2 regions of the Kocuria sp. UCD-OTCP genome follow, and region 2 is predicted to be linked to the other one. Evidence: riboswitches for the same ligand, from Rfam matches in the RefSeq annotation. Region 2 holds a riboswitch; the other holds the start of a gene.
The links. Region 2 has a riboswitch for S-adenosylmethionine ahead of H488_RS21540 (hypothetical protein). Riboswitches for the same ligand answer to the same signal wherever they lie in the genome.
Positions count from the first base shown of each region.

Region 1: linked by a shared signal. The riboswitch ahead of H488_RS20350 (acyl-CoA dehydrogenase family protein) and the one ahead of H488_RS21540 (hypothetical protein) in region 2 are both predicted to bind S-adenosylmethionine.

Region 1 is NZ_AOSQ01000001.1:210,137-219,936, forward strand. It holds gene H488_RS20330 (FAD-dependent oxidoreductase) at 1-1,212, shown strand, start outside; gene thiS (sulfur carrier protein ThiS) at 1,209-1,448, shown strand; gene H488_RS20340 (thiazole synthase) at 1,450-2,334, shown strand; gene moeB (molybdopterin-synthase adenylyltransferase MoeB) at 2,331-3,506, shown strand; SAM riboswitch class I at 3,638-3,732, shown strand; gene H488_RS20350 (acyl-CoA dehydrogenase family protein) at 3,846-5,183, shown strand; gene H488_RS20355 (MFS transporter) at 5,187-6,602, shown strand; gene H488_RS20360 (LLM class flavin-dependent oxidoreductase) at 6,599-7,969, shown strand; gene H488_RS20365 (NAD(P)/FAD-dependent oxidoreductase) at 8,353-9,567, opposite strand.
Region 2 is NZ_AOSQ01000003.1:28,861-41,579, forward strand. It holds gene betT (choline BCCT transporter BetT) at 1-1,975, opposite strand, end outside; gene H488_RS21510 (TetR/AcrR family transcriptional regulator) at 2,152-2,682, shown strand; gene H488_RS21515 (DMT family transporter) at 2,686-3,033, shown strand; gene H488_RS21520 (DMT family transporter) at 3,033-3,356, shown strand; gene cspE (transcription antiterminator/RNA stability regulator CspE) at 3,579-3,785, shown strand; gene H488_RS21530 (hypothetical protein) at 3,893-4,081, shown strand; gene H488_RS21535 (hypothetical protein) at 4,184-4,480, opposite strand; SAM riboswitch class IV at 4,899-5,024, shown strand; gene H488_RS21540 (hypothetical protein) at 5,038-5,265, shown strand; gene H488_RS35915 (PIN domain-containing protein) at 5,277-5,660, shown strand; gene H488_RS21545 (glycosyltransferase family 4 protein) at 5,664-6,839, opposite strand; gene H488_RS0117825 (cell division protein PerM) at 6,955-8,607, shown strand; gene H488_RS21550 (hypothetical protein) at 8,496-9,002, opposite strand; gene purN (phosphoribosylglycinamide formyltransferase) at 9,063-9,644, shown strand; gene purH (bifunctional phosphoribosylaminoimidazolecarboxamide formyltransferase/IMP cyclohydrolase) at 9,724-11,334, shown strand; gene H488_RS21565 (NADP-dependent isocitrate dehydrogenase) at 11,465-12,719, opposite strand, start outside.

The DNA of each region.
Region 1 (9,800 bases), on a different contig from region 2:
GTGGTCGTGGTGGACCCCGAGCCGGGCTCCGGCGCCAGCCGCGCCGCGGCCGGGATGCTCGCCCCGGTGAGCGAGGTCCAGTACCAGCAGGAGCCCCTGTACCCCCTCATGACCGCCTCGGCCGCCGAGTACCCGGCGTTCGTGGCCGCCCTCGAGCAGGCCGCCGGCGGGACGGTGGGCCACCGGGCCACCGAGACCCTCGTGTGCGGCGTGGACGCCGCCGACCGGCAGGCCCTGACGGACCTCCGCGCGCTGCAGGGCCGCCACGGCATGACGGTGGAGGCGCTGACCCTGCGCGCCGCCCGCACCCTCGAGCCGGCCCTGAGCCCGCGGCTGTCCGCCGCGTTCCGGATCCCCGACGACCACCAGGTGGACCCGCGCCGCCTCGTGGCCGGGCTGCTCGCGGCCCTCGTCGCCCCGGAGCTCCCGGACCTCCCGGAGCCCGCCGGGCTCCCGGCCGCGCGCGACGGCGGACCGGCCCGGCTCGTCCACGACCTCGCCACGGGGCTGCGCCGCAACGCCGAGGGCGCGGCGACCGGCGTCCGCCTGGCCGGCGGCGGGATGGTCTCCGCGACCTGGACGGTCCTCGCCCCCGGCGCCGGGCTCGGCGAGCTCGAAGGGCTGCCGGAGGACTGGCACCCGCCGCTGCGGCCGGTGCACGGGGACATCCTGCGCGCCCGGGTCCCCGCCGGGGCGCCGGAGCTGCTCGAGCGCACGGTCCGCGGCCTGGTGCACGGGGTGCCCGTCTACCTGGTGCCCCGCGCCGACGGGACCGTGGTGATCGGGGCGACCTCCCGCGAGGACGACCTGACCGGTCCCAGCGCCGGCGGCGTGTTCCGGCTGCTGCGCGACGCCCAGGCGCTCGTGCCCGGCGTCGCCGACCTCGAGTTGGTCGAGGTGCTGGCCCGCGCCCGGCCCGGCACCCCGGACGACATCCCGTACTTCGGCCGGGTCCGCGACCCGGACGGCTCGCCGGTGCCGGGGCTCGTGGTCTCCACCGGCTACTTCCGCCACGGCGTCCTGCTCGCCCCGCTGGCCGCCCGGCTCGCCGCGCAGCTGGTGGCCGGCGGGACCGGAGCCGATCCGGCCGCCGACGCCGAGCACCTCGCCGCCACCGACCCGCACCGCTTCGACCGCCCCGTCGAGGCCCGTCGAGGGGATCCCGCGCCGGCCGCCGCCGGGCCCGGGCCCCGGAGCAGGAGCACCCGATGACCGCCATCACCCTCAACGGCCGCCCGCACCGCGTGGCGGCGGAGGCGACCGTCGTCGACCTCGTCGCCGAGACCGTCGGCCGCCCCCTGGGCCCCGACGGCGCCCCGCTGGACGGCGGGCGCCTCGGCGTGGCCGTGGCCGTGGACGCCGCGGTCGTACCCCGCAGCCGCTGGCGGCGGACCCCCGTGGCGGAGGGCCAGTCCATCGAGATCATCACCGCCGTCCAGGGAGGCTGACGTGACCGCCCCGCACCCCGACCCCCTCGTGCTCGACGGCATCGAGCTGAGCTCCCGGCTGATCATGGGCACCGGCGGCCTGAGCTCGCTGCACACCCTGGAGCAGGCGCTGCTGGCCTCCGGCACCGAGCTGACCACCGTGGCCCTGCGCCGCTACGCCCCCGGCCAGGGCGACTCCCTCTTCGCGCTGCTCGAGCGCAACGACATCCGGATCCTGCCCAACACCGCCGGGTGCTACACCGCCCGGGACGCGCTGCTGACCGCCGAGCTCGGCCGGGAGGCCCTCGAGACCGACTGGGTCAAGCTCGAGGTCATCGCGGACGAGGACACGCTGCTGCCCGACGTGGTGGAGCTCCTCGACGCCACCGAGCAGCTCGTGGCCCGCGGCTTCAAGGTCTTCGCCTACACCTCCGACGACCCGGCCCTCGCCCGCCGGCTCGAGGACCTGGGCGCGGCCGCGGTGATGCCCCTGGGCGCCCCCATCGGCACCGGGCTGGGCATCCTCAATCCGCACAACATCGAGCTCATCGCCTCCCGGGCGTCCGTCCCCGTGGTGCTCGACGCCGGGATCGGCACCGCCTCCGAGGCCGCCCTGGCCATGGAGCTGGGCTGCGACGCCGTGCTGCTGGCCAGCGCCGTCACCCGCGCCCAGGACCCGGTGGCGATGGCCACCGCGATGCGCCACGCCGTGCTCGCCGGCCGGCTCGCCGCCGGTGCCGGGCGCATCCCGGCCCGCCGCCACGCCCAGGCGTCCTCGTCGATGGCCGGGCGGATCGACACGGACGCCGCCGGTGCCGGGCGGGCCGACGGGTCGTCCGCCGGCTCCTCAGTCGGCCCGGCGGACGTGCCGCGCGGGGACTGGGCGCCCGTGGGGGAGCGGCCGTGAGCCCGCTGCCCCCGCTCGTGGAGCCCGGCCCCGAACTGACCCGCGAGGAGCTCGAGCGCTACGCCCGGCACCTGACCCTGCCCGGGATCGGGACCCGCGGCCAGCGGCGGCTGCGGAACGCCCGCGTGCTCGTCGTCGGCGCCGGGGGGCTCGGGTCCCCGGCCCTGCAGTACCTCGCCGCGGCGGGGGTCGGGACCCTCGGGATCGTCGACGACGACGTGGTGGCGGTCTCCAACCTGCAGCGCCAGGTGGTGCACACGACCGCCGACGTCGGCCGCCCCAAGTCCGTCTCCGCCGCCGAGGCCGTCACCGCGCTCAACCCGCTGGTGGAGGTCCGCACCCACCCCGTCCGGCTGGACGCGGACAACGCCGTGGACATCCTCGGCGGGTACGACCTGGTCCTGGACGGCGCCGACAACTTCGCGACCCGCTACGTGGTCAGCGACGCCGCCGCCCTGACCGGCACGCCTTGCGTGTGGGGCTCCATCCTGCGCTTCGAGGGGCAGGTCAGCGTCTTCTGGGCCGGGCACGGGCCCACCTACCGGGACCTCTACCCCGAGGCCCCGCCGGACGGCGAGGTGCCCAGCTGCGCCGAGGGCGGGGTCTTCGGCATGCTCCCCGCCACCGTCGGCGCGGTCATGGTCACCGAGGCCGTCAAGCTCGTCACCGGCACCGGGGAGCCCCTGCTCGGGCGGGTGCTGCTGCACGACGCGCTGGCGATGACCTGGCGCGAGATGCGGCTCACCCCGGATCCCGACGCCGCCCCGGTCACCGCGGTGGCCCGGCCCGCCGCGGTCTGCGCGCTGCCCGGCGCGGACCCCTCCGAGACCGTCGGGGCGGCCGAGCTGGCCCGGCTGCTCGAGCGCCGGGAGCGCGGGGAGGCGTCCTTCGCCCTGGTGGACGTGCGCGAGGACTGGGAGCGGGAGCTCGTGGCCATCGACGGCGCCGTGCCCGTCCCGCTGCAGGAGATCCTGGACCGCGGCGCGGACGCCCTGCCGCCGGAGGCCCGCGGCGCTGACCTCGTGCTGCACTGCAAGGCCGGGGCCCGCTCCGCGACCGCGCTCGCCGCGCTGCGGTCCTTCTACGCCGGGCGGGAGGAGCGGGTCCGACACCTCGAGGGCGGGGTGCTCGCCTGGGTGGCGCAGGTGGACCCGGGCCAGCCGGTCTACTGATCCGGTCTCCTGCGGCACACCGCTACACCACCGCGGAGGACGTGACCTTCTGTGACGCCGTCGTGACATTCCATGACGTGCGCCCGTCATCCGGTTGGTCCCGGACCGGGCGGTCTGATGCCATGGCAAGCGCCCCATTCAGAGCGGCTGAGAGATCTGGCTCGACGACGCCGCAGCAACCCGCCCTCCTCCGGGGTCAGGGTGCTAATGCCAGAACCGATGGAGATCCCGGATCTGCAGTCGGCCCGTGACGTCAGCCTCCGGCGCTGACGCCACCGGGCCCGCCCCCGGCGCGACTGGCCGACCGGCAATCCTCGGTGCGACCGAGAGGACCACCGCATGACCCCGAGCACGGTCGAGGAGACCACCGCCCATCCCCGCGCCGGCACGGACCTCCCCGCCGGCCTGCCCGGGGACTACGCCGGGCTGCGGGAGCACTTCCGGCCGCTGTTCGCGGAGATCGCCGCCGGCGCCCTGGACCGGGACCTCCGGCGCGCGCTGCCCTACGCGGAGGTCGGCCGGCTGGACCGGGCCGGGTTCGGTGCCCTGCGCGTCCCGGCGGCCCACGGCGGCCCCGGGGTCAGCCTCGAGGACTTCACCCGGCTGCTGGTCGACCTGGCCGAGGCCGACTCCAACATCGCCCACCTCTACCGCTCCCACCACGGCTTCGTGGAGTCCCTGCGCTTCCTGCCCCGCGAGTTCCAGGAGGTCTGGTACCCGCGGGTGCTGGCCGGAGCCACCGTCGGCAACGCCTCCACGGAGAAGGGCGGCAACGCGCTGGGCACCCTGAACACCGTGCTGAGCCGGACCGCCGAGGGCTGGGAGCTCACCGGCCGGAAGTTCTACGCCACCGGCTCCGTCTTCTGCGACTACACCCGCGTCTCGGCCGCCCTGGACGGCCGCGACGGGCGGCGCTTCGCCGTCGTCGCCACGGACGCCGAGGGTGTGACGCTCGAGGACGACTGGGACGGCTTCGGGCAGAAGCTCACCGGCACCGGCACCGCGGTCTTCGACCGGGTGCGTGTCCCGGAGGACGCCGTGCTGGACCGCACCGCCGGCAGCGCGGAGGCCGTCCACGAGGCCGCCTTCTTCCAGCTCGTGCTGCTGGCCGTGCTGGCCGGCATCGCGCGGGCGGCCCGGAGGGACGCGGTGGAGACCATCGCCGGACGCCGGCGGACCTTCAACACCGGGCTCGGCCTGCCGTTCCGCGACGACCCGCTGATCCAGGAGGCCACCGGGCGGATCTCCGCCAAGGCCTTCGCCGCCGAGGCCACCGTCCTGCACGCCGCCCGCACCCTGGACGCCGGGATCGCCGCCGCCGCAGCGGCCGGCGCCGACCGGCCGGACTTCACCGGGGCCCTCCCGGCGGCGCTGCACGAGTCCGAGATCGCCGTGGAGCACGCCCAGGTCACCGTGCCGGAGCTGGCGCTCGGCGCGGCCCAGGACCTGTTCCTCACCGTGGGCGCCTCCGCCACGTCCACGGCCAAGGGCCTGGACCGGCACTGGCGCAACGCCCAGACCGTGGCCACCCACAACCCGATCGCCTTCCGCGCCCGAGCCCTCGGCGACTACCTCATCAACGGCACCCTGCCGGAGGGCCTGAACGCCATCGGCGACGCGAAGACCGGCGCCACGACCGATGTCACGGCCGACGCCGACCGAACCCCAGGAGCCTGACGCATGAGCACCACGACCACGGCCGCCCCGGGCCGCAGCAGCATCGTCCACGGCAAGAAGCGCGTCCTGGCCTCGGCCTTCGCCGGGACCACCATCGAGTGGTACGACTTCTACCTCTACGGCACCGCCGCCGCACTCGTCTTCAACGTCCAGTTCTTCCCCATGGCCACCGAGCTCGGCGGCATCGTGGCGTCCTTCGCCACGCTCGCGGTCGGGGTGATCGCCCGACCCTTGGGCGGGATCATCGCCGGGCACCTGGGGGACCGGATCGGCCGCAAGGCCCTGCTGGTGGCCTCGCTGCTGCTCATGGGCGTGGCCTCCACCCTGATCGGCCTGCTGCCCACCTATGAGGTGATCGGCTGGTGGGCCGTCGTCGGCCTCGTGGTCCTGCGCATCCTCCAGGGCCTGTCCGCCGGTGCCGAGTGGGGCGGCTCCGCGCTGCTGAGCGTGGAGCACTCACCGGCCCGCCACCGCGGGTTCTTCGGGTCCTTCACCCAGATCGGCTCCTCCGCCGGCATGCTGCTGGCCACCGGCGCGTTCTTCATCGTGCAGAACGTCATGAGCGAGGAGCAGTTCGCCGCCTACGGCTGGCGCATCCCCTTCCTGCTCTCGGCCCTGCTCGTGGCGGTGGGCCTGTGGATCCGCCTCGGGGTGGCCGACGCCCCGGAGTTCCTGGAGCACCGGGCCTCGGGGAACGTGGCCAAGGCTCCCCTGCGGGAGCTGCTGGTCCACCACCGCCGCCCGGTGCTGGTGACGATCGGCCTGCGCCTGGCCCAGAACGCCGTCTACTACCTGGTGACGGTCTACATGCTGACCTACCTGCGGGACGTGCGCGGGGACAGCGCCGCGGGCGTGACCGCGGTGATGATCGCCTCGGCCATCGGCCTGTTCTCCACCCCGTTCTGGGCCTGGCTGTCCGACCGGGTGGGCCGGAAGGTCGTCTCGGTGACCGCCTACGCGGCGATCGGCGTCTTCGGCTGGGTGCTGTTCGCCTTCCTCGAGGCCGGCCCGCTCGCCCTGCTGCCGCTCGTGGTCATCCTCGGCATCAACCTCGTCCACGACGCGGTCTACGGACCGCAGGCGGCCTGGTTCGCCGAGCAGTTCCCCGTGCACGTGCGGTACTCGGGCGTGAGCTTCGGCTACCAGGTCGGCACCGTCCTGGGCGGCGGGCTGATGCCGATGATCGCCGCCCTGCTCTTCGCCGCCGGCGGGGACACCCCGTGGCTGATCGCCGGCTACCTCTCCGTGCTGGCCGTGCTCTCCGTCGTCGCCGCCCTGGCCGCGAAGGATCCCGCCCGGGACCGGCGCGGCACCGAACTCACCGATCTGCACGCCGGCCGGACCGCGGCCGCCCCGGTCCTCGCGACTCCCGCCGCCGCGAGCGCCACCCAGCCCACCCCCGAGAGGACCACCGTATGAGCCGCCCCCTGCTGCTGAACGCCTTCGACATGATGGTGCCCGTGCACCAGTCACCGGGACTGTGGCGCCACCCGGAGGCCGGGGTCGCCGGCTTCGACACGCTCGAGTACTGGACGTCGCTGGCCCGCACCCTCGAGGAGGGCGGCTTCACCGCGCTGTTCCTGGCGGACGTCCCCGGCGTCTACGACGTGTACGGCGGCGGGGCAGAGGCCACGGCCCGCGGGGGAGTGCAGTACCCGGTGCTCGACCCGCTCGTCGCGGTGCCGGCGATGGCCGCGGCCACCGAGCAGCTCGGCTTCGGGGTGACCGCCTCGGTCACCTACGAAGCCCCCTACCTGCTGGCCCGCACCTTCGCGACCCTCGACCACTTCACCCGCGGCCGGGTGGCGTGGAACGTGGTGACCTCCTACCAGGACTCCGCCGCCCGCAACCTGGGCATGGACCGGCAGATCCCGCACGACGAGCGCTACGACCGCGCCGACGAGTACATGGAGGTCATGTACAAGCTCCTCGAGGGCTCCTTCGAGCCCGGGGCGGTGAAGGCCGACGCCGGCGCCGGGGTCTTCGTGGACCCGGAGCTCGTGCATCCCATCGGCCACGAGGGCACCTGGTTCTCCGTGCCCGGCCAGGCGCTGACCCACCCCGGACCCCAGGGCACCCCGTTCCTGTTCCAGGCCGGCGCCTCGAAGCGCGGACAGCAGTTCGCCGTGGACCACGCCGAGGCCATCTTCTTCATCGGCAACACCCCGCAGCTCGTGCGCCGGTGGACCGACGGCGTCCGGGCCGAACTGGCCGCGCAGGGACGGGCCGAGGACGCCGTGAAGACCTTCGCCATGGCCACCGTGGTGGTCGCCGAGACCGACGACGAGGCCCACGCCAGGCTCGACGGATACCGCCGGCACGTGGACATCGAGGGAGCGCTGTCCCTGTTCGGCGGCTGGACCGGCGTCGACCTGGCCGGGGCGGACCCCGACGCTCCGCTCGAGTACGTGGCCACCGAAGCCAACCAGTCCGCGCTCGCGGCGTTCACCTCGCTGTCCCCGGACCGGACCTGGACGGTGCGGGACCTGGCCGAGTTCGTGGCCATCGGCGGCCGCGGGCCCGTCATCGCCGGGGCCCCCGGCACCGTGGCGGACGAGCTCGAGCGCTGGCGCGAGGAGGGCGGCGTGGACGGCTTCAACATCTCGGCGGCCGTGCGGCCGGCGGACCTGGAGCGGTTCAGCACGATGGTGTCGCCGGAGCTGCGGCGCCGCGGCCTGCTGCCGGAGCCCGGGGCTCTGCCCGCCGGCAGGACGCTGCGCGAGGCGCTGGCGGGCGCCGGGCCGAGGCTGGCCGACGACCACCGCGGGGCCTCCTACCGCCGGTGACCGCAGGGCTCTTGGGGTTCGCCGCTCGACCGGCCCGGGACGGCTGTCCGCCGTCCCGGTTCCTCGGCACGGAGCGCTCCTGCCCGGGAGAGGGCAGGAGCGCTCCGCCGCGCCGAGGCGCAGAAGGCGGCCCCCGACCGCCGGGGAACGGATCATGGGGGTCGCTGCACCGGCGTGGGGGCCGGTGCCACCCGAAAAGTACCAGACGGTAATATCGCGGTGCACCATCCTGTGCGGATGCATGAATTGTGCTCCTCGGGGTCTCCCGACTGCCGACCCTCATTTCTCCCGGCTCGTGCCGCGACGACTGGGGGCGCGGGCCATCACGTGCCATCGGAGCGGGGAACGAGGCGCCACGGATGTGTGCACACATGGTCCGCTAGCTAGAAGCCCCGGAGGATCACGTTCCAGTAGTCCCGGGGGAGGACCTCGAGGTCGAAGAACCAGGAGGCGCGGTTCGGGGCCAGCAGCGGCACGCCGGGGATGCTGGGCGCCAGTTCGTTGTCCCGGTCGAACTCGGCCAGCACGGCCCGGCCCCGCTGCACCGTCACGGGGGTCACGGTGTACCCGTCGTAGGAGGCCGTGGGCTCCCGGCCGTCACGGGTGGCCAGGAGGTTCTCGGTGAGGATCTTCGTCTGGTGGCGCAGTGCCCCGCCGGACGAGGCGGTCTCCAGTGCGGCAGCGTCCCCGCAGGCCCACACGGTGGGCACACGGCGGTGGCGCAGGGTCTGTGCATCCACGTCCGCGTAGCCCGCCCAAGCGGTGCCCGCGCCCGGCGCGACGCCCAGTCCCGCGTCGGCGATCCAGGCCGGGGCCCGGTGGACTGGGCTGTGGTGCAGCAGGTCGTAGGGCAGGTCCCGCGGCGTCCCCTCGATCGTGGCCCGCAGCCGGCGGGAGGCGGCGTCGATCGACTGCACGTGGGCGCTCGTCAGGACCGTGATGCCGTAGCGCCGGACCCAGGGCTGCAGCACCCGGTCCACGTCCGGCTGGCCGAACACGGTGGCGGTGGGCGTCAGCAGGGTCACCTCGATGTCCTGCAGGACACCCTGGCGCTGCCAGTAGTCGCAGGCCAGGTAGAGGATCTTCTGTCCGATCTGCGGCGTGGGCGCCGGGCCGTCCGGGATCGTGAACAGTGCCCGGCCGCGGCGCAGCCCGCGGATCAGCTCCCAGGTCTTGGGGGCCAGCTCCACGGTGTAGTTGGTCGAGGCGTGCGGGCCGGCCATCGCCTCGGCACTGCCGGGGACACGGTCCCAGTCCGGGGTGGACCCCGCGCAGATCACGACGTGCCGGTAGCCGATGTGCTCGCCGGAGGACAGTGTGGCCATCCGTGCCGCCGGATCCAGTGCCTGGACATGGTCCTGGACCCAGCGCACGCCGCGGGGCATCACGCGGTGCTGGGCCCGGGACATCTGCGGCACGCTCTTCAGTCCGGCGCCCACGTAGGAGAGCATCGGCCGGTAGTGGTGCGTGGACTTCGGCTCCGCGATCACGATGTCCGTGATGCCCTTGCGGCGCAGTCGTGCGGCCAGGGAGATCCCGGCATTGCCGCCGCCGATCACGAGGACGTCAGCGGCGTGATCCGAGGGTGCAGTGGTCATCGTGACTCCGTGGGACGAGGATGGCTCCACGGCCCCGATCGGGGCCGCCCGACCATTCGACCACGAGCCGCGGCGCCCACGCCCGGGCGGTGGGCATCCGAGGATTGAGAGGTTCCCTGGATGTCGATGTCGAGGAACTTGCCGGTCAGGGCGGCTGATCGCCGGAGCGAGGTCGGTGCCTGTTCCGCCAAGCGTCCGGATGAAGCGGCGTCCTTCTGCCGAATATGAATGGC
Region 2 (12,719 bases):
CCTGCTCGTGGCTCCAGTCCATGACGTCCGTGCCCTGGGAGCCGGTCTCGTTGAAGACCTCCAGGCGGTAGTACAGGTCGGAGTCCGGGTTGGTGCGGAACCCGCCGAAGGCCGGCACGGGTGTGGCCACCGGATAGATCTGGTAGCAGAAGTCCCGGTCCTCGCCCATCCGCACGGTCAGCGTGTGCTCGGACAGGTCCTGGTAGCCGACCACCGAGCTGGTGAGCTCGGCGTCGAGGCCCTGGGCCCGGAACTCCTCGACGACCTCCGCGAGGGCGGGGACGAGCGCCTCGTCCTCGTAGCGGCGCACGGCCTTCGGGCCCGGGAACGAGCCGGTCCGGGAGAGCCGCCGGCGCCAGTGGCTGTCCGGGCCGGGGATGCGGGACGCGGCCGCGGAGCGGCGGGTGGAGCTGCGCCCCTCGCGCTGGGAGCGCTCGGCGCGCAGGGCCTTCCAGAACCCGATCATGACCAGGTACATCACGATCGAGAAGGGCAGGCCGATGATCAGCGTGGCGGCCTGCAGGGTCGGCACCCCGCCCACCAGCAGCATCGCCAGGGTCAGCAGCCCGGTGGCGGCGGCCCAGAAGATGCGCAGCCACTTGGGCCCGTCCTGGGTGGGGTCCTGGATCGTCGAGGTGAACGTCGACATCACGAGCGCGCCCGAGTCGGCGCTCGTGACGTAGAACAGCAGCCCGGCCAGCGAGGCGAGCGCGATGAGCACCGGCGCGCCCGGGTACTGCTCGAGCAGCGAGTAGAACGCCCGCTCGGGGGTGTTCATGGCGGCCTGGCCGAAGGCGTCGTCGCCTCCCGTGACGATCGCCAGGGCGCTGTTGCCGAAGACCGAGACCAGGATGAGGATGAACAGGAACGGCACGGTCAGGGTCGCGATCACGAACTCGCGCAGGGTGCGGCCCCGGGAGATCCGCGCCAGGAACAGGCCGACGAACGGCGCCCAGGCGATCCACCAGGCCCAGAAGAAGAGGGTCCACCCCGCCATCCACTCCGCCGCACCGGTGTAGGCGAACGTCTCCATGGTCATCCCCGGCAGCGAGGAGACGTAGTCGCCGAGGTTCTGCACCGTGGCGTCGAGCAGGAACGAGGTCCGGCCGGCCACGAGCACCCAGACGATCAGCGCCACGGCCATGAGCACGTTGAGCTCGGAGAGCCTGCGGATGCCCTTGTCCACGCCCGAGACGCACGAGGCGGTGGCCATCACCACGGCCACGACGATCAGCCCGATCTGCGCCGCGGTCCCCTCCTCGATCCCGAAGAGCAGGTAGAGGCCGTAGTTGAGCTGCACCACGCCGATGCCCAGCGAGGTGGCCACGCCGAAGATCGTGCCGAGCAGCGCCGCGATGTCCACGACGTCCCCCGTGCGCCCCTGCACCCGCTTGCCGATCAGCGGGTAGAGGGCCGAACGGATGCTCAGGGGCATGTTCCACCGGTAGGCGAAGTAGCCGAAGGCCATGCCCATCAGCGCGTACATCGCCCAGCCCGTGACGCCGTAGTGGAACAGCGTCCACACCACGGCCATGCGGGTGGCCTCGGCCGTCCCGCCCTCCCCGGCGGGCGGGCCGTAGTACTGGGTGACGGGCTCGGCCACGGAGAAGAACAGCAGGTCGATGCCGATGCCGGCGGCGAAGAGCATCGCGGTCCAGGTGAACAGGTTGTACTGCGGCTTCGAGTGGTCGGGGCCCATCTTGATGGTCCCCTCGCGGGAGAACGCCACGACCAGGACGAAGACCGTCACCACCGTGGCGGTGAGGACGTAGAACCAGCCCATGTTGGTCGCGATCCAGCCGACCACGGCGCTGATCACCGCGGAGGCCTGGTCGGGGGCGAGGATCGCCCACAGGGAGAACAGGACGATGGTGATGCCCGAGCCGGCGAAGACCGTCCGGTTCACGGCCGGCCGGGAGCGCCCGGCGGGTGGGGTGCCGCTCTCGGGCGGTGACTGGTGCAGGGCGGAAGTCATGGGACGAGTCCTCCTGGAAGTGGTGATCCGGGTCGGGGAGCACCTGCCGGGTCCAGCGCGGACCGGGCAGGGGCGGGACGTCGTCGTGCCCGCGGACCGGTGCGGCGGCCGAAACCCGCGCCCCGGGGATGCTCAACATCGTGTCACCACCCTTCCGGTTGGTAAAGTTCTTTCTCATGAGCACCTCCTCCCGCGAGCGCATCCTCGACGGCGCCCTCGAGCTGATCCGGGGCGGCGGCACGGTCTCCCTGGCGTCGGCCGCGCGGCAGGCGGGTCTGACCAAGCCCGGGGTGATGTACCACTTCCCCACCAAGGAGGCGCTGATGCTCGCCCTGGTGGACCGGGTGATGGACGGCTGGGACACGCAGATGGCCCGCCGCCTGCCCGGCCCCCCGGAGCAGGTGCCCGCGGCGGAACGGCTGCGCGCCTACCTCGACTGGTGCCTGTCCGGGGAGGTCGACGAGACCGACCTCGTGATGCTCACCGACCAGCGGCTGCGCGCCACGCTCAAGGAGCGCTGGGTCGCGCGGGTGGAGCCGTGGGTGCACCTGCCCGCGGACCTGCCCGCCGAGCGCCGGAGCCGGCTGCTGGCCGTGCGGCTGCTCGCCGACGGCGTGTGGTTCGCCGACGCCGCGGGCGTCTTCGCCCCCGACCCGCAGGAACGGGCCCGGGTCAGGGCGGTCGCCGACGAGCTCCTGGAGGGCTGAGCCGTGCTGCGCCGGCTGCTGCTGCTCGCCGCCGTGCTCGCCGAGGTGGCGGCCACACTGTCGCTGAAGGCGGCTCTGGACGAGCCCGCCTGGTACGCGCTCGTCGTCGCCGGCTACCTCGCCGCGTTCACCCTCCTGGCGGCCGTGCTGCGCCGCGGCATGCCGGTGGGGGTCGCCTACGGCGTGTGGGCCGCCCTCGGGGTGATGCTCACCGCTCTGGCGGCGGCCGTGGTCTACGGTGAGCGGCTGAGCCCGGCCGTGCTGGCCGGGATCGTGCTGGTCGTGGCCGGCGTGCTCTGCGTGGAGCTCGGCTCCCGCCGCCCCGCCCCCGAGACCGAGGAGGCGGCCTGATGGCCTGGCTCTTCCTCAGTGTCTCGATCCTCACCGAGGTCGCCGGAACCCTGTCCCTGCGGATGGCCGCCCGGGGCCGCCGCCGCTGGTACGCCGCCGTGGCCGTCGGCTACCTGGTGGCGTTCACCTGCCTGAGCCTCGTCCTGGCCGAGGGCATGGCGCTGGGCGTCGCCTACGGCATCTGGTCGGCCTCCGGCGTGGCGCTGACGGCACTGGCCGGCCGGGTCCTGTTCCGCGAGCCGTTCACCTGGGTGACGGCGGCCGGGGTGGCCCTCATCGCCGGCGGAGTGCTCCTCATCGAGCTCGGCGCCCCGCCGGTCTGAGCGGTCCCCGGTGCCGGGCCGGGTCCGGCGCCCCGTCCCGGGTGGTGCGGCGCCGGATCTCGTGTAGAGTAGTCCGCAGTTGTTGAGGTTCGTTTTTGTCTTTCAAGCAGTTCGGCCCACTCGGGTGCAGCAGTTTTTCTGAGAAGACGTTTTCCATGCATCACAACTGTTTTGTTTCTCGAACGTCGGGAAACGTTCATCTCATGAAGGATCAGGTCTCCCATGACTACCGGTATCGTCAAGTGGTTCAACGCTGACAAGGGCTTCGGCTTCATCACCCCCGAGGACGGCTCCAAGGACGTCTTCGCCCACTTCTCCGCGATCAACTCGAACGGCTTCCGCTCGCTGAACGAGAACGACCGCGTCGAGTTCGAGACCCAGGACGGCCCCAAGGGCCCCCAGGCTGCGAACATCAACGTCATCTCCTAAGGATCTTCCGCGGGCTCCGGCCCGTTGATCCTCCAGAACCGTCGTCGGGCTGCGCCCGGCGGCGGTTCTGTCGTCGTACCCGCCGAGCAGCACCGGGAGGAAGCGCCGTGACCGTTCCCGATCCGCTCCCCGCCGCGGAGGAGCCGGAGGACCCCTTCGTGGTGAACCGGGTCTCCGACGCCGAGCTGGACGTCTCCGTGCCGTTCGAGGTCGAGGCCTCCGAGTGGGGATTCGACGGCTCCGCCGACGAGGCCGGCGGCGGCTGGGGCTCGGCGGGGGACTACGGCCTCGAGTGAGCACCCCGCGGGTCCCACCGGCGCTCTGGACGTCACCGTCCTCCCGCACGACGGAGGCCGCAGCCCGACGGGCTGCGGCCTCCGTGCGCTCCTGTCCGCCGGCTATGCCGACAGCGGGAGGGACGAGGGGTGGAGCTTGAAGAACGGGTGCCGTCCGGTCGCCGCGAGGGCTCCGGGAACGAGGAGCTGGCGGTACTTGGCGCACCATTGCGCCGTACCCTCCGTGTGCTCCGCCGCGGCGGCCAGGTCGTCGGCCTCGGGGCTCAGGTACTCCTGCACGTCCCCGTCGGTCGACGTGAGACGGACGAGGTGGAGATCGGGGAGGGCGGTGACGGTCACGTCGATCCACTCCTCGCGCTGGTCGGTGGTGATGGCTGTTCTTTCTTCGGACATGGTCATGTTTTCTCCTGACGTTCTTGCAGGCATCCGATGGCGTTGCCCGCCGCTTCGTCATCCGATCCACCCGGGAACATCGGGTTGGCGCGCAGCGGGTCGGAGCCCCTCCACGGTTCCGCCGGGGATCGTCGATCTCCGGCCGAGGGCGTGGACGCCGCATCTCGAGAAGCAGGTTCAGGCTACCCCGCGGCACCGACACCTCGACAAGCGAGTCGTGAGTTGTGTCACTGAAACGTAATGCGCGGGGCCGTCGCCTGCGCCGTCCCCGGTCCTGCGGGACCCATTCCAGCGCAACGATGTGTCGTCGAGATGTCCGGGCGGTGACAGCCCGGGGAAGGCCTGTGCACAGGAGGGGGGCACCGGATCCGGCCGGGGCGCCGCACGCGGACACGGTTCGGCCGATGTGGTTCAATGGGGAGAGCTTCAAGAGACCCGGTCGGCAAGCTCCGACTTGACCGGGCACCAACCCCATGTTCACGGGTGGTTCGGATGACGAAGCGGCTCGCATCGCCGCAGCAGCGGTACCCGGTGCGAGCAAGAGCGCACGAAGGATCCCGGTCATGTCCGACCCCCGCCACTCCGCCGCCCGCACGGGCGCGTTCCCCCAGCCCTCCCCCGCTGTCCCGGCCACCGGGGACGGGACCCGCCGCGACCCCGCGCCGAGCGTCCCGGCGATCAGCGTCTCCGCCATGAGCGTCGAGGACTACGCCCGCGTGGTGCAGGTCCGCACCGAGTTCGTGGACTTCCTGCTGGCTCCGGCCCGCGGGGAGCTCGCCGCCGCGGCCTGAGGCCCGCCGCCGTGGACCTCCTCCTGGACCGTTCCGTGCTGCTGGGGGTGCGCACCCCGGAGCGCTGCCCCGAGCTGGCCGAGGTCCTGCGCCGGCACGGACACCGGCGGCTGTTCCTGCCCGCCACGGTGCTCGGGGAGCTGCTCGCCGAGCGGCCCGACGAGACGCTGTGGGCGGAGCAGCTCGAGCTGCGCTTCCCGGGCCGGGTCCTCCCCGCGGACGCCGCCGTGGCCCGGGCGTGGGGAGCGCTGGCCGCGACGGGGGCGGCCGATCCGCTCGCCGGGCTCACCGCGGCCACGGCCCTGGTCCACGGGCTGACCGTGCTGACCGCGGAGCCGGGGCGGTACGCCGGCACCGGGGCGCCCGTGCTGGACGCGTCCCCCGCCCGCCGGTAGCCCTCAGACGGCCCGGCGGTGCCGGCGGCTGCGCCCCTGCCCCTGCGCCGAGAGCGCCACGGCGCGCTCGTAGTGCTCGAGCAGCTGCCCGACCAGCACGTCCCACGTCCGGCCCTGGACCGCCGCGTGCGCCGCGACGCCGAACGCGGCCCGCTTCGCCTCGTCGCCCAGGAGATCCGCCACGTGCCCGCGCAGCGCCCCGAGGTCGCCCGGGGGATAGAGCCAGCCGGTGCGGGACCGGTCCACGAGGTCGAGGGGACCGCCCCGGCCGGTCGCGACCACCGGCACCCCCGAGGCCATGGCCTCCTGGATCGTCTGGCAGAACGTCTCGAACTCGCCGGGGTGGACGAACACGTCGAAGGACGCCATGATGCGCGCCAGGTCGGCACCGCTGCGGCGCCCGGTGAAGTGGGCCTGCGGGAGCCGGCGGCGCAGGGCGTCCTCCTCCGGGCCCGAGCCCACGACCACCAGGCGGGTGCCGGGCAGGTCCGCGACCGCGGAGAGGTCCTCGACCTGCTTCTCCGGGGCGATCCGGCCCACGTAGCCGACGATCCGCCGGCCGCCGCCGACCTCCTCCCGCCACCGCTCGTCCCGGTGCCGGGGGGAGAAGCGGGTGGTGTCCACCCCGCGCCGCCACAGGTGCACGTCCTGGACGCCGTGCTCGGTGAGCTGCCGGACCGCCGCGGTGGACGGCGCGAGCGTGAGCGTGGCGAGGTTGTGCATGGAGCGCACGTGCCCCCACAGGAGCTGCTCGAGGAACGGGGCCCCGTACTTGGCCGCGTAGCCGGGCACGTCGGTCTGGTAGACCGCCACGCACGGCACCCCGAGCTGCTGGGCCGCCAGGATCGCCCGGCGGCCCAGCACGAACGGGGAGGCCACGTGGACCACGTCCGGCCGGAAGCGCTCCAGCTGCCGCCGCACCCGGGCCACGGTCCCGCCGGCCACCCGCACGGCGGGGTAGCCGGTGAGCGGAACGGCGGGCAGCCGGTGCACCGGCACCCCGTCGAGGTCCTCGACGACCTGCTCCGCCGGGCGCCCGAGCGGCGCGGGGTCGTAGGAGGGCGCCACGACCACGACGTCGTGCCCGCCGGCGACCAGCTGCTCGACGACCCGCAGCACCGAGTGGGTGACTCCGTTGAGGTGGGGGAGGAACTGCTCGGCGACCACGGCGACTCTCATGCTCCCGAGCCTGCCGGGGCCGGGCGACCGGACGGCGAGCGGGGCGTGGCCCGCCGGTGAAGGCGCCGTGAAGCCTCGGCCGGGGTGCCGCCCGGGCGTGGGAGGATGGTCGGTGATGAACTCCCAAGGCCTGTCCTCCCCCGCTGCACGCCCGGACCGCCGGGGTGTGCCCATGCCGCTGTGGCTGCAGGGCGTGCTGGAACTCGGCTCCGTGGCCGTGGTGTCCTACCTGCTGGTCCTGCTGACCGTCCTCATGGTGTGGCTCGCCGACGGCTTCGACACCCTCGGCCTGACCGGCGGGTTCGTGCTCTCCGGTCACGTGTGGCTGCTCGCCCACCTCACCCCGCTCCAGGTGGCCCTCGACCCGGGCGCAGGGCTGCCCGCGACCACCGGGACGCTCAACCTCGTCCCGCTCGGGCTCACCCTGGTGCCGTTCGCCCTCTCCTGGCACGCCGGGAGACGGCTGGCCCGCGCCTGCTGGGAGGGCCAGTTCTGGCAGCCGTACCTCAGCGGACTGGCCGCCTACTCCGCGTTCGGCGCCGCCGCCGCGCTGCTCTTCAGCGGAGGGGAGGTCTCGGCGAGCCCGGCCGCGGCCGCCGTCTTCCCGCTCGTCCCCGTGGCCCTGGGCGGCTTCGTGGGCGCGTACCGGGCCTCCCGGTCGCTGCCGGGACTGATCGGCGTCAACGCCGCCGCGTGGGTCGAGCGCACGAGCCAGTACTCCCGCTGGGCCGGGTCCTACGTGTGGGCGGTGCTGCGCGCCGGCTTCGTCGCGGCCGTGGCCGGGGTCGGGGTCGGGGCCGCCCTGCTGGCCGCCGCCCTGTTCTGGAACTGGAACGACGTGGTGGGCGTCTACCAGCGGCTGGGCACCGGCGTGCCGGGGGACACCGCGCTGACGGGACTCCAGCTCGGCTACCTGCCCAACCTCGCGGTCTACGCCCTGGCCTGGGCCACGGGCGCGGGCTTCGAGCTCGGCTCCGGCACGCACGCCTCTCCGCTGGGCACCGAGGCCGGGCCCGTGCCGCTGCTCCCGGCGCTCGCCGCGCTGCCGCCCGCCGAGCTCCCGGCCTGGGCGCTCGTGGTGGTCGTGCTGCCGGTCCTGGCCGGCGTCCTCGCCGGCTGGTGGTTCCTGCGCGAGGGGGAGAACCACCTGGACGACTGGATGGCGCTGCGGCTGCCCGCGCGCTGGATCACGTACCCGCTCTCGACGCTGCTGACCGGGGTCTTCGTGGGCGCCGTCGCCGGCGTGCTGGTGATGCTGCTGAGCTGGCTCGCGCACGGCTCGCTGGGGCTCGGGCGGCTCACGGACGTGGGACCGGACGGTCCCGCCGTGCTGCTGCTGTGCGGCGCCGAGGTGGCCGTCGGGGCGGCGGTCGGCTGTGTGCTGGGACCGTGGCTCGAGCACGAGCCGCCGTTCGCGCCGCCCCGCGGCGGCGAGGACGGCGAGGACCGGACGCCGGCCGGCCGGCGGGCAGCGCGCCGGCGGCGCCGGGAGGAGACCGCGGCCCGGCGCGCCATGCGCTCGGCCGGCCGGCGGAGGCCGCGGCCCGCACGCGGGCACGGGGCCGACCAGCACGGGACCGAGGGGCACGGCGCGGACGGGCCCAGGACCGGCCGCAGCACCGCGGACGGGCACCGGGACGCGGGCCCGTGGGCGGCTCAGGGGCCGGCCGTGGCGGAGACCGGGTCCGCGGAGGCGTTCGACGTGGACGCGGCCGAGGCACCCGCGGCGTCCTCCGACGCCGGCGCCGCCGGGCCGCCGGAGAGATAGCTCCAGATCCCGTCCTCGAGCTCCTGCTGGCACTGCGCCGCCCCGGAGAGGGTGAGGGTGCCGGCGACGCACTCCTGGTAGGCCTCGGCCACCGGCCACAGGGCCAGACGGGCCCCGCCGGTGAGCAGGCTCAGCGCGCCCAGCACGATCGCGGCGACCGCGCTCAGCACCAGCAGCCGGCGCCTGCCGGTCCCGCGGGAGCGCACGAGCGCCGCGACGCCCAGCCCGATCCCGAGGACGGCCAGCGCGACCCCGGCCACGGTCGGCCACAGGGCGGAGCCGACGAGCACCAGGGCGACCGCCGCGCACACCAGCGCGCCCCCTGCCGTGCGGGTCGCGGCGGCGCGTCGTGCGTCCGCGGGGGCTGCCTCGGGGGTCGGGCGGGGAGGGGTCATGCCCTTCACTCTAGGGCACCCCGGGGGCCCCTCCCCGCCCGCCCGACTAGACTCGGGGGCATGCGCATCGTGGTCATGGTCTCCGGCTCCGGCACCAATCTGCAGGCGGTCCTCGACGCCGTCCGGGAGGGCCGGATCGACGTCGAGATCGCCGCCGTGGGCGCGGACAAGCCCTGCACCGGCCTGGAGCGGGCCCGGGAGGCCGGCGTCGAGACGTTCCTCGTCCGGCCCGGCGACCACCCCGACCGGACGCGGTGGAACCGTGCCCTGCAGGAGGCGGTGGCCGCCCGGGAGCCCGACCGGATCGTCTTCGCGGGGTTCATGCGGATCGTGGACGCCGAGTTCGTCGAGGCGTTCGCGGGACGCATCGTCAACACCCACCCCTCGCTGCTGCCGTCCTTCCCGGGGGCGCACGCGGTGCGGGACGCCCTCGCGCACGGGGTGAAGGTCACCGGCGTCACCGTCCACGAGGTCGTGGCCGACGTCGACGCCGGTCCGATCCTGGCGCAGGCGGCGGTGCCCGTGGAGGAGGGGGACACCGAGGCGCAGCTGCACGAGCGGATCAAGGCCGCCGAGCGCGAGCTGCTCGTGCGCACGCTCGGCGCGGCGGCCCGGCAGGGAGCCCTGCACGACGCCCGGTGAGCAGGCCCGGCGAGGGTCCGTAAAATGGTTCCCGGCGGATCCCGCCGGCAACCCCAGACCTCGAACGCTTGGAGAACCTGTGAGCCCCACCCAGCTTGACCGCGTGCCCCTCAAGAGGGCGCTGGTGTCCGTCTACGACAAGACCGGGCTGGAGGGTCTCGCCACGGGGCTGCACCGGGCCGGCGTCGCGATCGTGTCCACCGGTTCGACCGCACGGCGCATCGCCGACCTGGGCGTGCCGGTGACGGAGGTCGCGGAGGTCACCGGGTTCCAGGAGTGCCTGGAGGGGCGGGTCAAGACCCTGCACCCGCGGGTGCACGCGGGCATCCTCGCGGACCGCCGGAAGCAGGACCACATGGACCAGCTCGCCGAGCTGGAGATCGAGCCGTTCGACCTCGTGGTCGTGAACCTCTACCCGTTCGTGGACACCGTGCGCTCCGGCGCGGGCCAGGACGAGGTCGTCGAGCAGATCGACATCGGCGGCCCCTCCATGGTCCGGGCCGCTGCGAAGAACCACGCGGCCGTGTCCGTGGTCGTGGACCCGTCCTCCTACGACGCGGTCGTGGAGGCGGCGGCCTCGGGCGGCTTCGACCTGCGGGCACGCCGCCGGCTGGCCGCCGCGGCGTTCGCGCACACCGCCGCCTACGACACCGCGGTGGCCACCTGGACGGCCCAGCAGTTCGAGCAGGACGAGGACGCCAACTTCTGGCCGCCCTACGCCGGCCTGGCCCTGCAGCGCTCGGCCTCCCTGCGCTACGGCGAGAACCCCCACCAGAAGGGGGCGCTCTACGTGGACGAGGCCGCGTCCCCCGGCATCGCCCAGGCCGACCAGCTGCACGGCAAGGAGATGTCCTACAACAACTACGTGGACGCCGACGCCGCGCTGCGCGCCGCCTACGACTTCGACGAGCCGGCCGTGGCCGTGGTCAAGCACAACAACCCCTGCGGGCTGGCCGTGGCCACCCCCGGCGCTGAGGACCCGATCGCCGACGCCCACCGCAAGGCCCACGCGTGCGACCCGCTCTCCGCCTACGGCGGGGTCATCGCCGCGAACCGGACCGTGACCCGGGCGATGGCCGAGACCGTGCAGGACATCTTCACCGAGGTCGTCGTGGCCCCCGGCTTCGAGCCGGCGGCCCTGGAGATCCTGCAGGCCAAGAAGAACATCCGTCTGCTCGAGCTGCCCGAGGGCTTCGAGCGGGACGTCCTCGAGTACCGGCAGATCTCCGGCGGCGCGCTGCTGCAGGTCTCGGACCGGCTCGACGCGGCGGGCGACGACCCCGCCGGCTGGACGCTGGCCGCGGGGGAGCCGGCGGACGAGCGGACGCTCGCCGACCTCGCCTTCGCGTGGACGTCGCTGCGGGCGGTGAAGTCCAACGCGATCCTGCTCGCCGACCGCGGCGCGTCCGTGGGCATCGGCATGGGCCAGGTCAACCGGGTGGACTCCTGCAAGCTCTCCGTGGAGCGGGCCAACGCCCTGGGCGAGGACGGCGCCGAGCGCGCGCGCGGCGCCGTGGCGGCCTCGGACGCGTTCTTCCCGTTCGCGGACGGCCTCCAGGTGCTTCTCGACGCCGGCGTGCGCGCCGTGGTCCAGCCCGGCGGCTCGATCCGGGACGAGGAGGTCGTGGCCGCGGCCGAGGCCGCCGGCGTGACGATGTACTTCACCGGGGCCCGGCACTTCTTCCACTGAGCCGTCTCCGGGGCGGCATGCCCCGCGCACGGCAGCGGCCGCACTCCCCACGGGGAGTGCGGCCGCTGCCGTGCGTGCTGCCCGTGCCGGAGCGCGCGGTCGGCCCGCGCGCTCCGCTCAGGCGCTCAGCTCACGCGCTGAGCGAGGAGAGGACCCGGTTGAAGGTCTCCGAGGGGCGCATCACCGAGAACGTCTTGGCGTCGTCCGGACGGTAGTAGCCGCCGATGTCGGCGGGACGGCCCTGCACGGAGAGCAGCTCCTCGTTGATCGCGTCCTCGTTGGCCGCCAGCTGCTCCGCCACGGAGGCGAAGGCCTGCGCCAGCTCGGCGTCCTCGTCCTGGCGGGCCAGCTCCTGGGCCCAGTACAGGGCCAGGTAGAAGTGGCTGCCGCGGTTGTCGATCTCGCCGGCCTTCCGGCTCGGGGACTTGTTCTCCTCGAGGAACGTGCCCGTGGCCCGGTCGAGGGTCTCACCGAGGATCCGGGCGCGCTCGTTGTCGGCCGTGGTCGCCAGGTGGTCGAGGCTCGCGGCGAGGGCGAGGAACTCCCCGAGGCTGTCCCAGCGCAGGTGGTTCTCCTCCACCAGCTGCTGGACGTGCTTCGGCGCGGACCCGCCGGCGCCGGTCTCGAAGAGCCCGCCGCCGTTGATGAGCGGGACCACCGAGAGCATCTTCGCGGAGGTGCCCAGCTCGAGGATCGGGAACAGGTCCGTCAGGTAGTCGCGCAGCACGTTGCCGGTGACCGAGATGGTGTCCTCGCCGCGGCGGATCCGCTCGATCGAGAACGCGGTGGCCTCCTCGGGGGACATGATCTCGATCTGCAGGCCCTCGGTGTCGTGCTCGGTCAGGTACTGCTCGACCTTCGCGATGAGGTTGGTGTCGTGGGCGCGGGTGCGGTCCAGCCAGAACACGGCCGGCGTCGCGGAGGCCCGCGCGCGGGTCACGGCGAGCTTGACCCAGTCGCGGATCGCGACGTCCTTCGTCTGGCACGCCCGCCAGATGTCCCCGGGGGAGACCTCGTGCTCGATGAGCACGGCGCCGGAGGAGTCGACGACCTGGACGGTGCCCTGCACGGGGATCTCGAAGGTCTTGTCGTGGGAGCCGTACTCCTCCGCCTTCATCGCCATGAGGCCGACGTTGGGCACGGAGCCCATGGTGGTCGGGTCGAACGCGCCGTGGGCGCGGCAGTCGTCGATGACCACCTGGTAGACCCCGGCGTAGGAGCTGTCCGGCAGCACCGCGAGGGTGTCCGCCTCCTCGCCCTCGGGACCCCACATGTGCCCGGAGGTGCGGATCATGGCGGGCATCGACGCGTCGACGATGACGTCGGAGGGCACGTGCAGGTTCGTGATGCCCTTGTCGGAGTTCACCATGGCGAGCTTCGGGCCC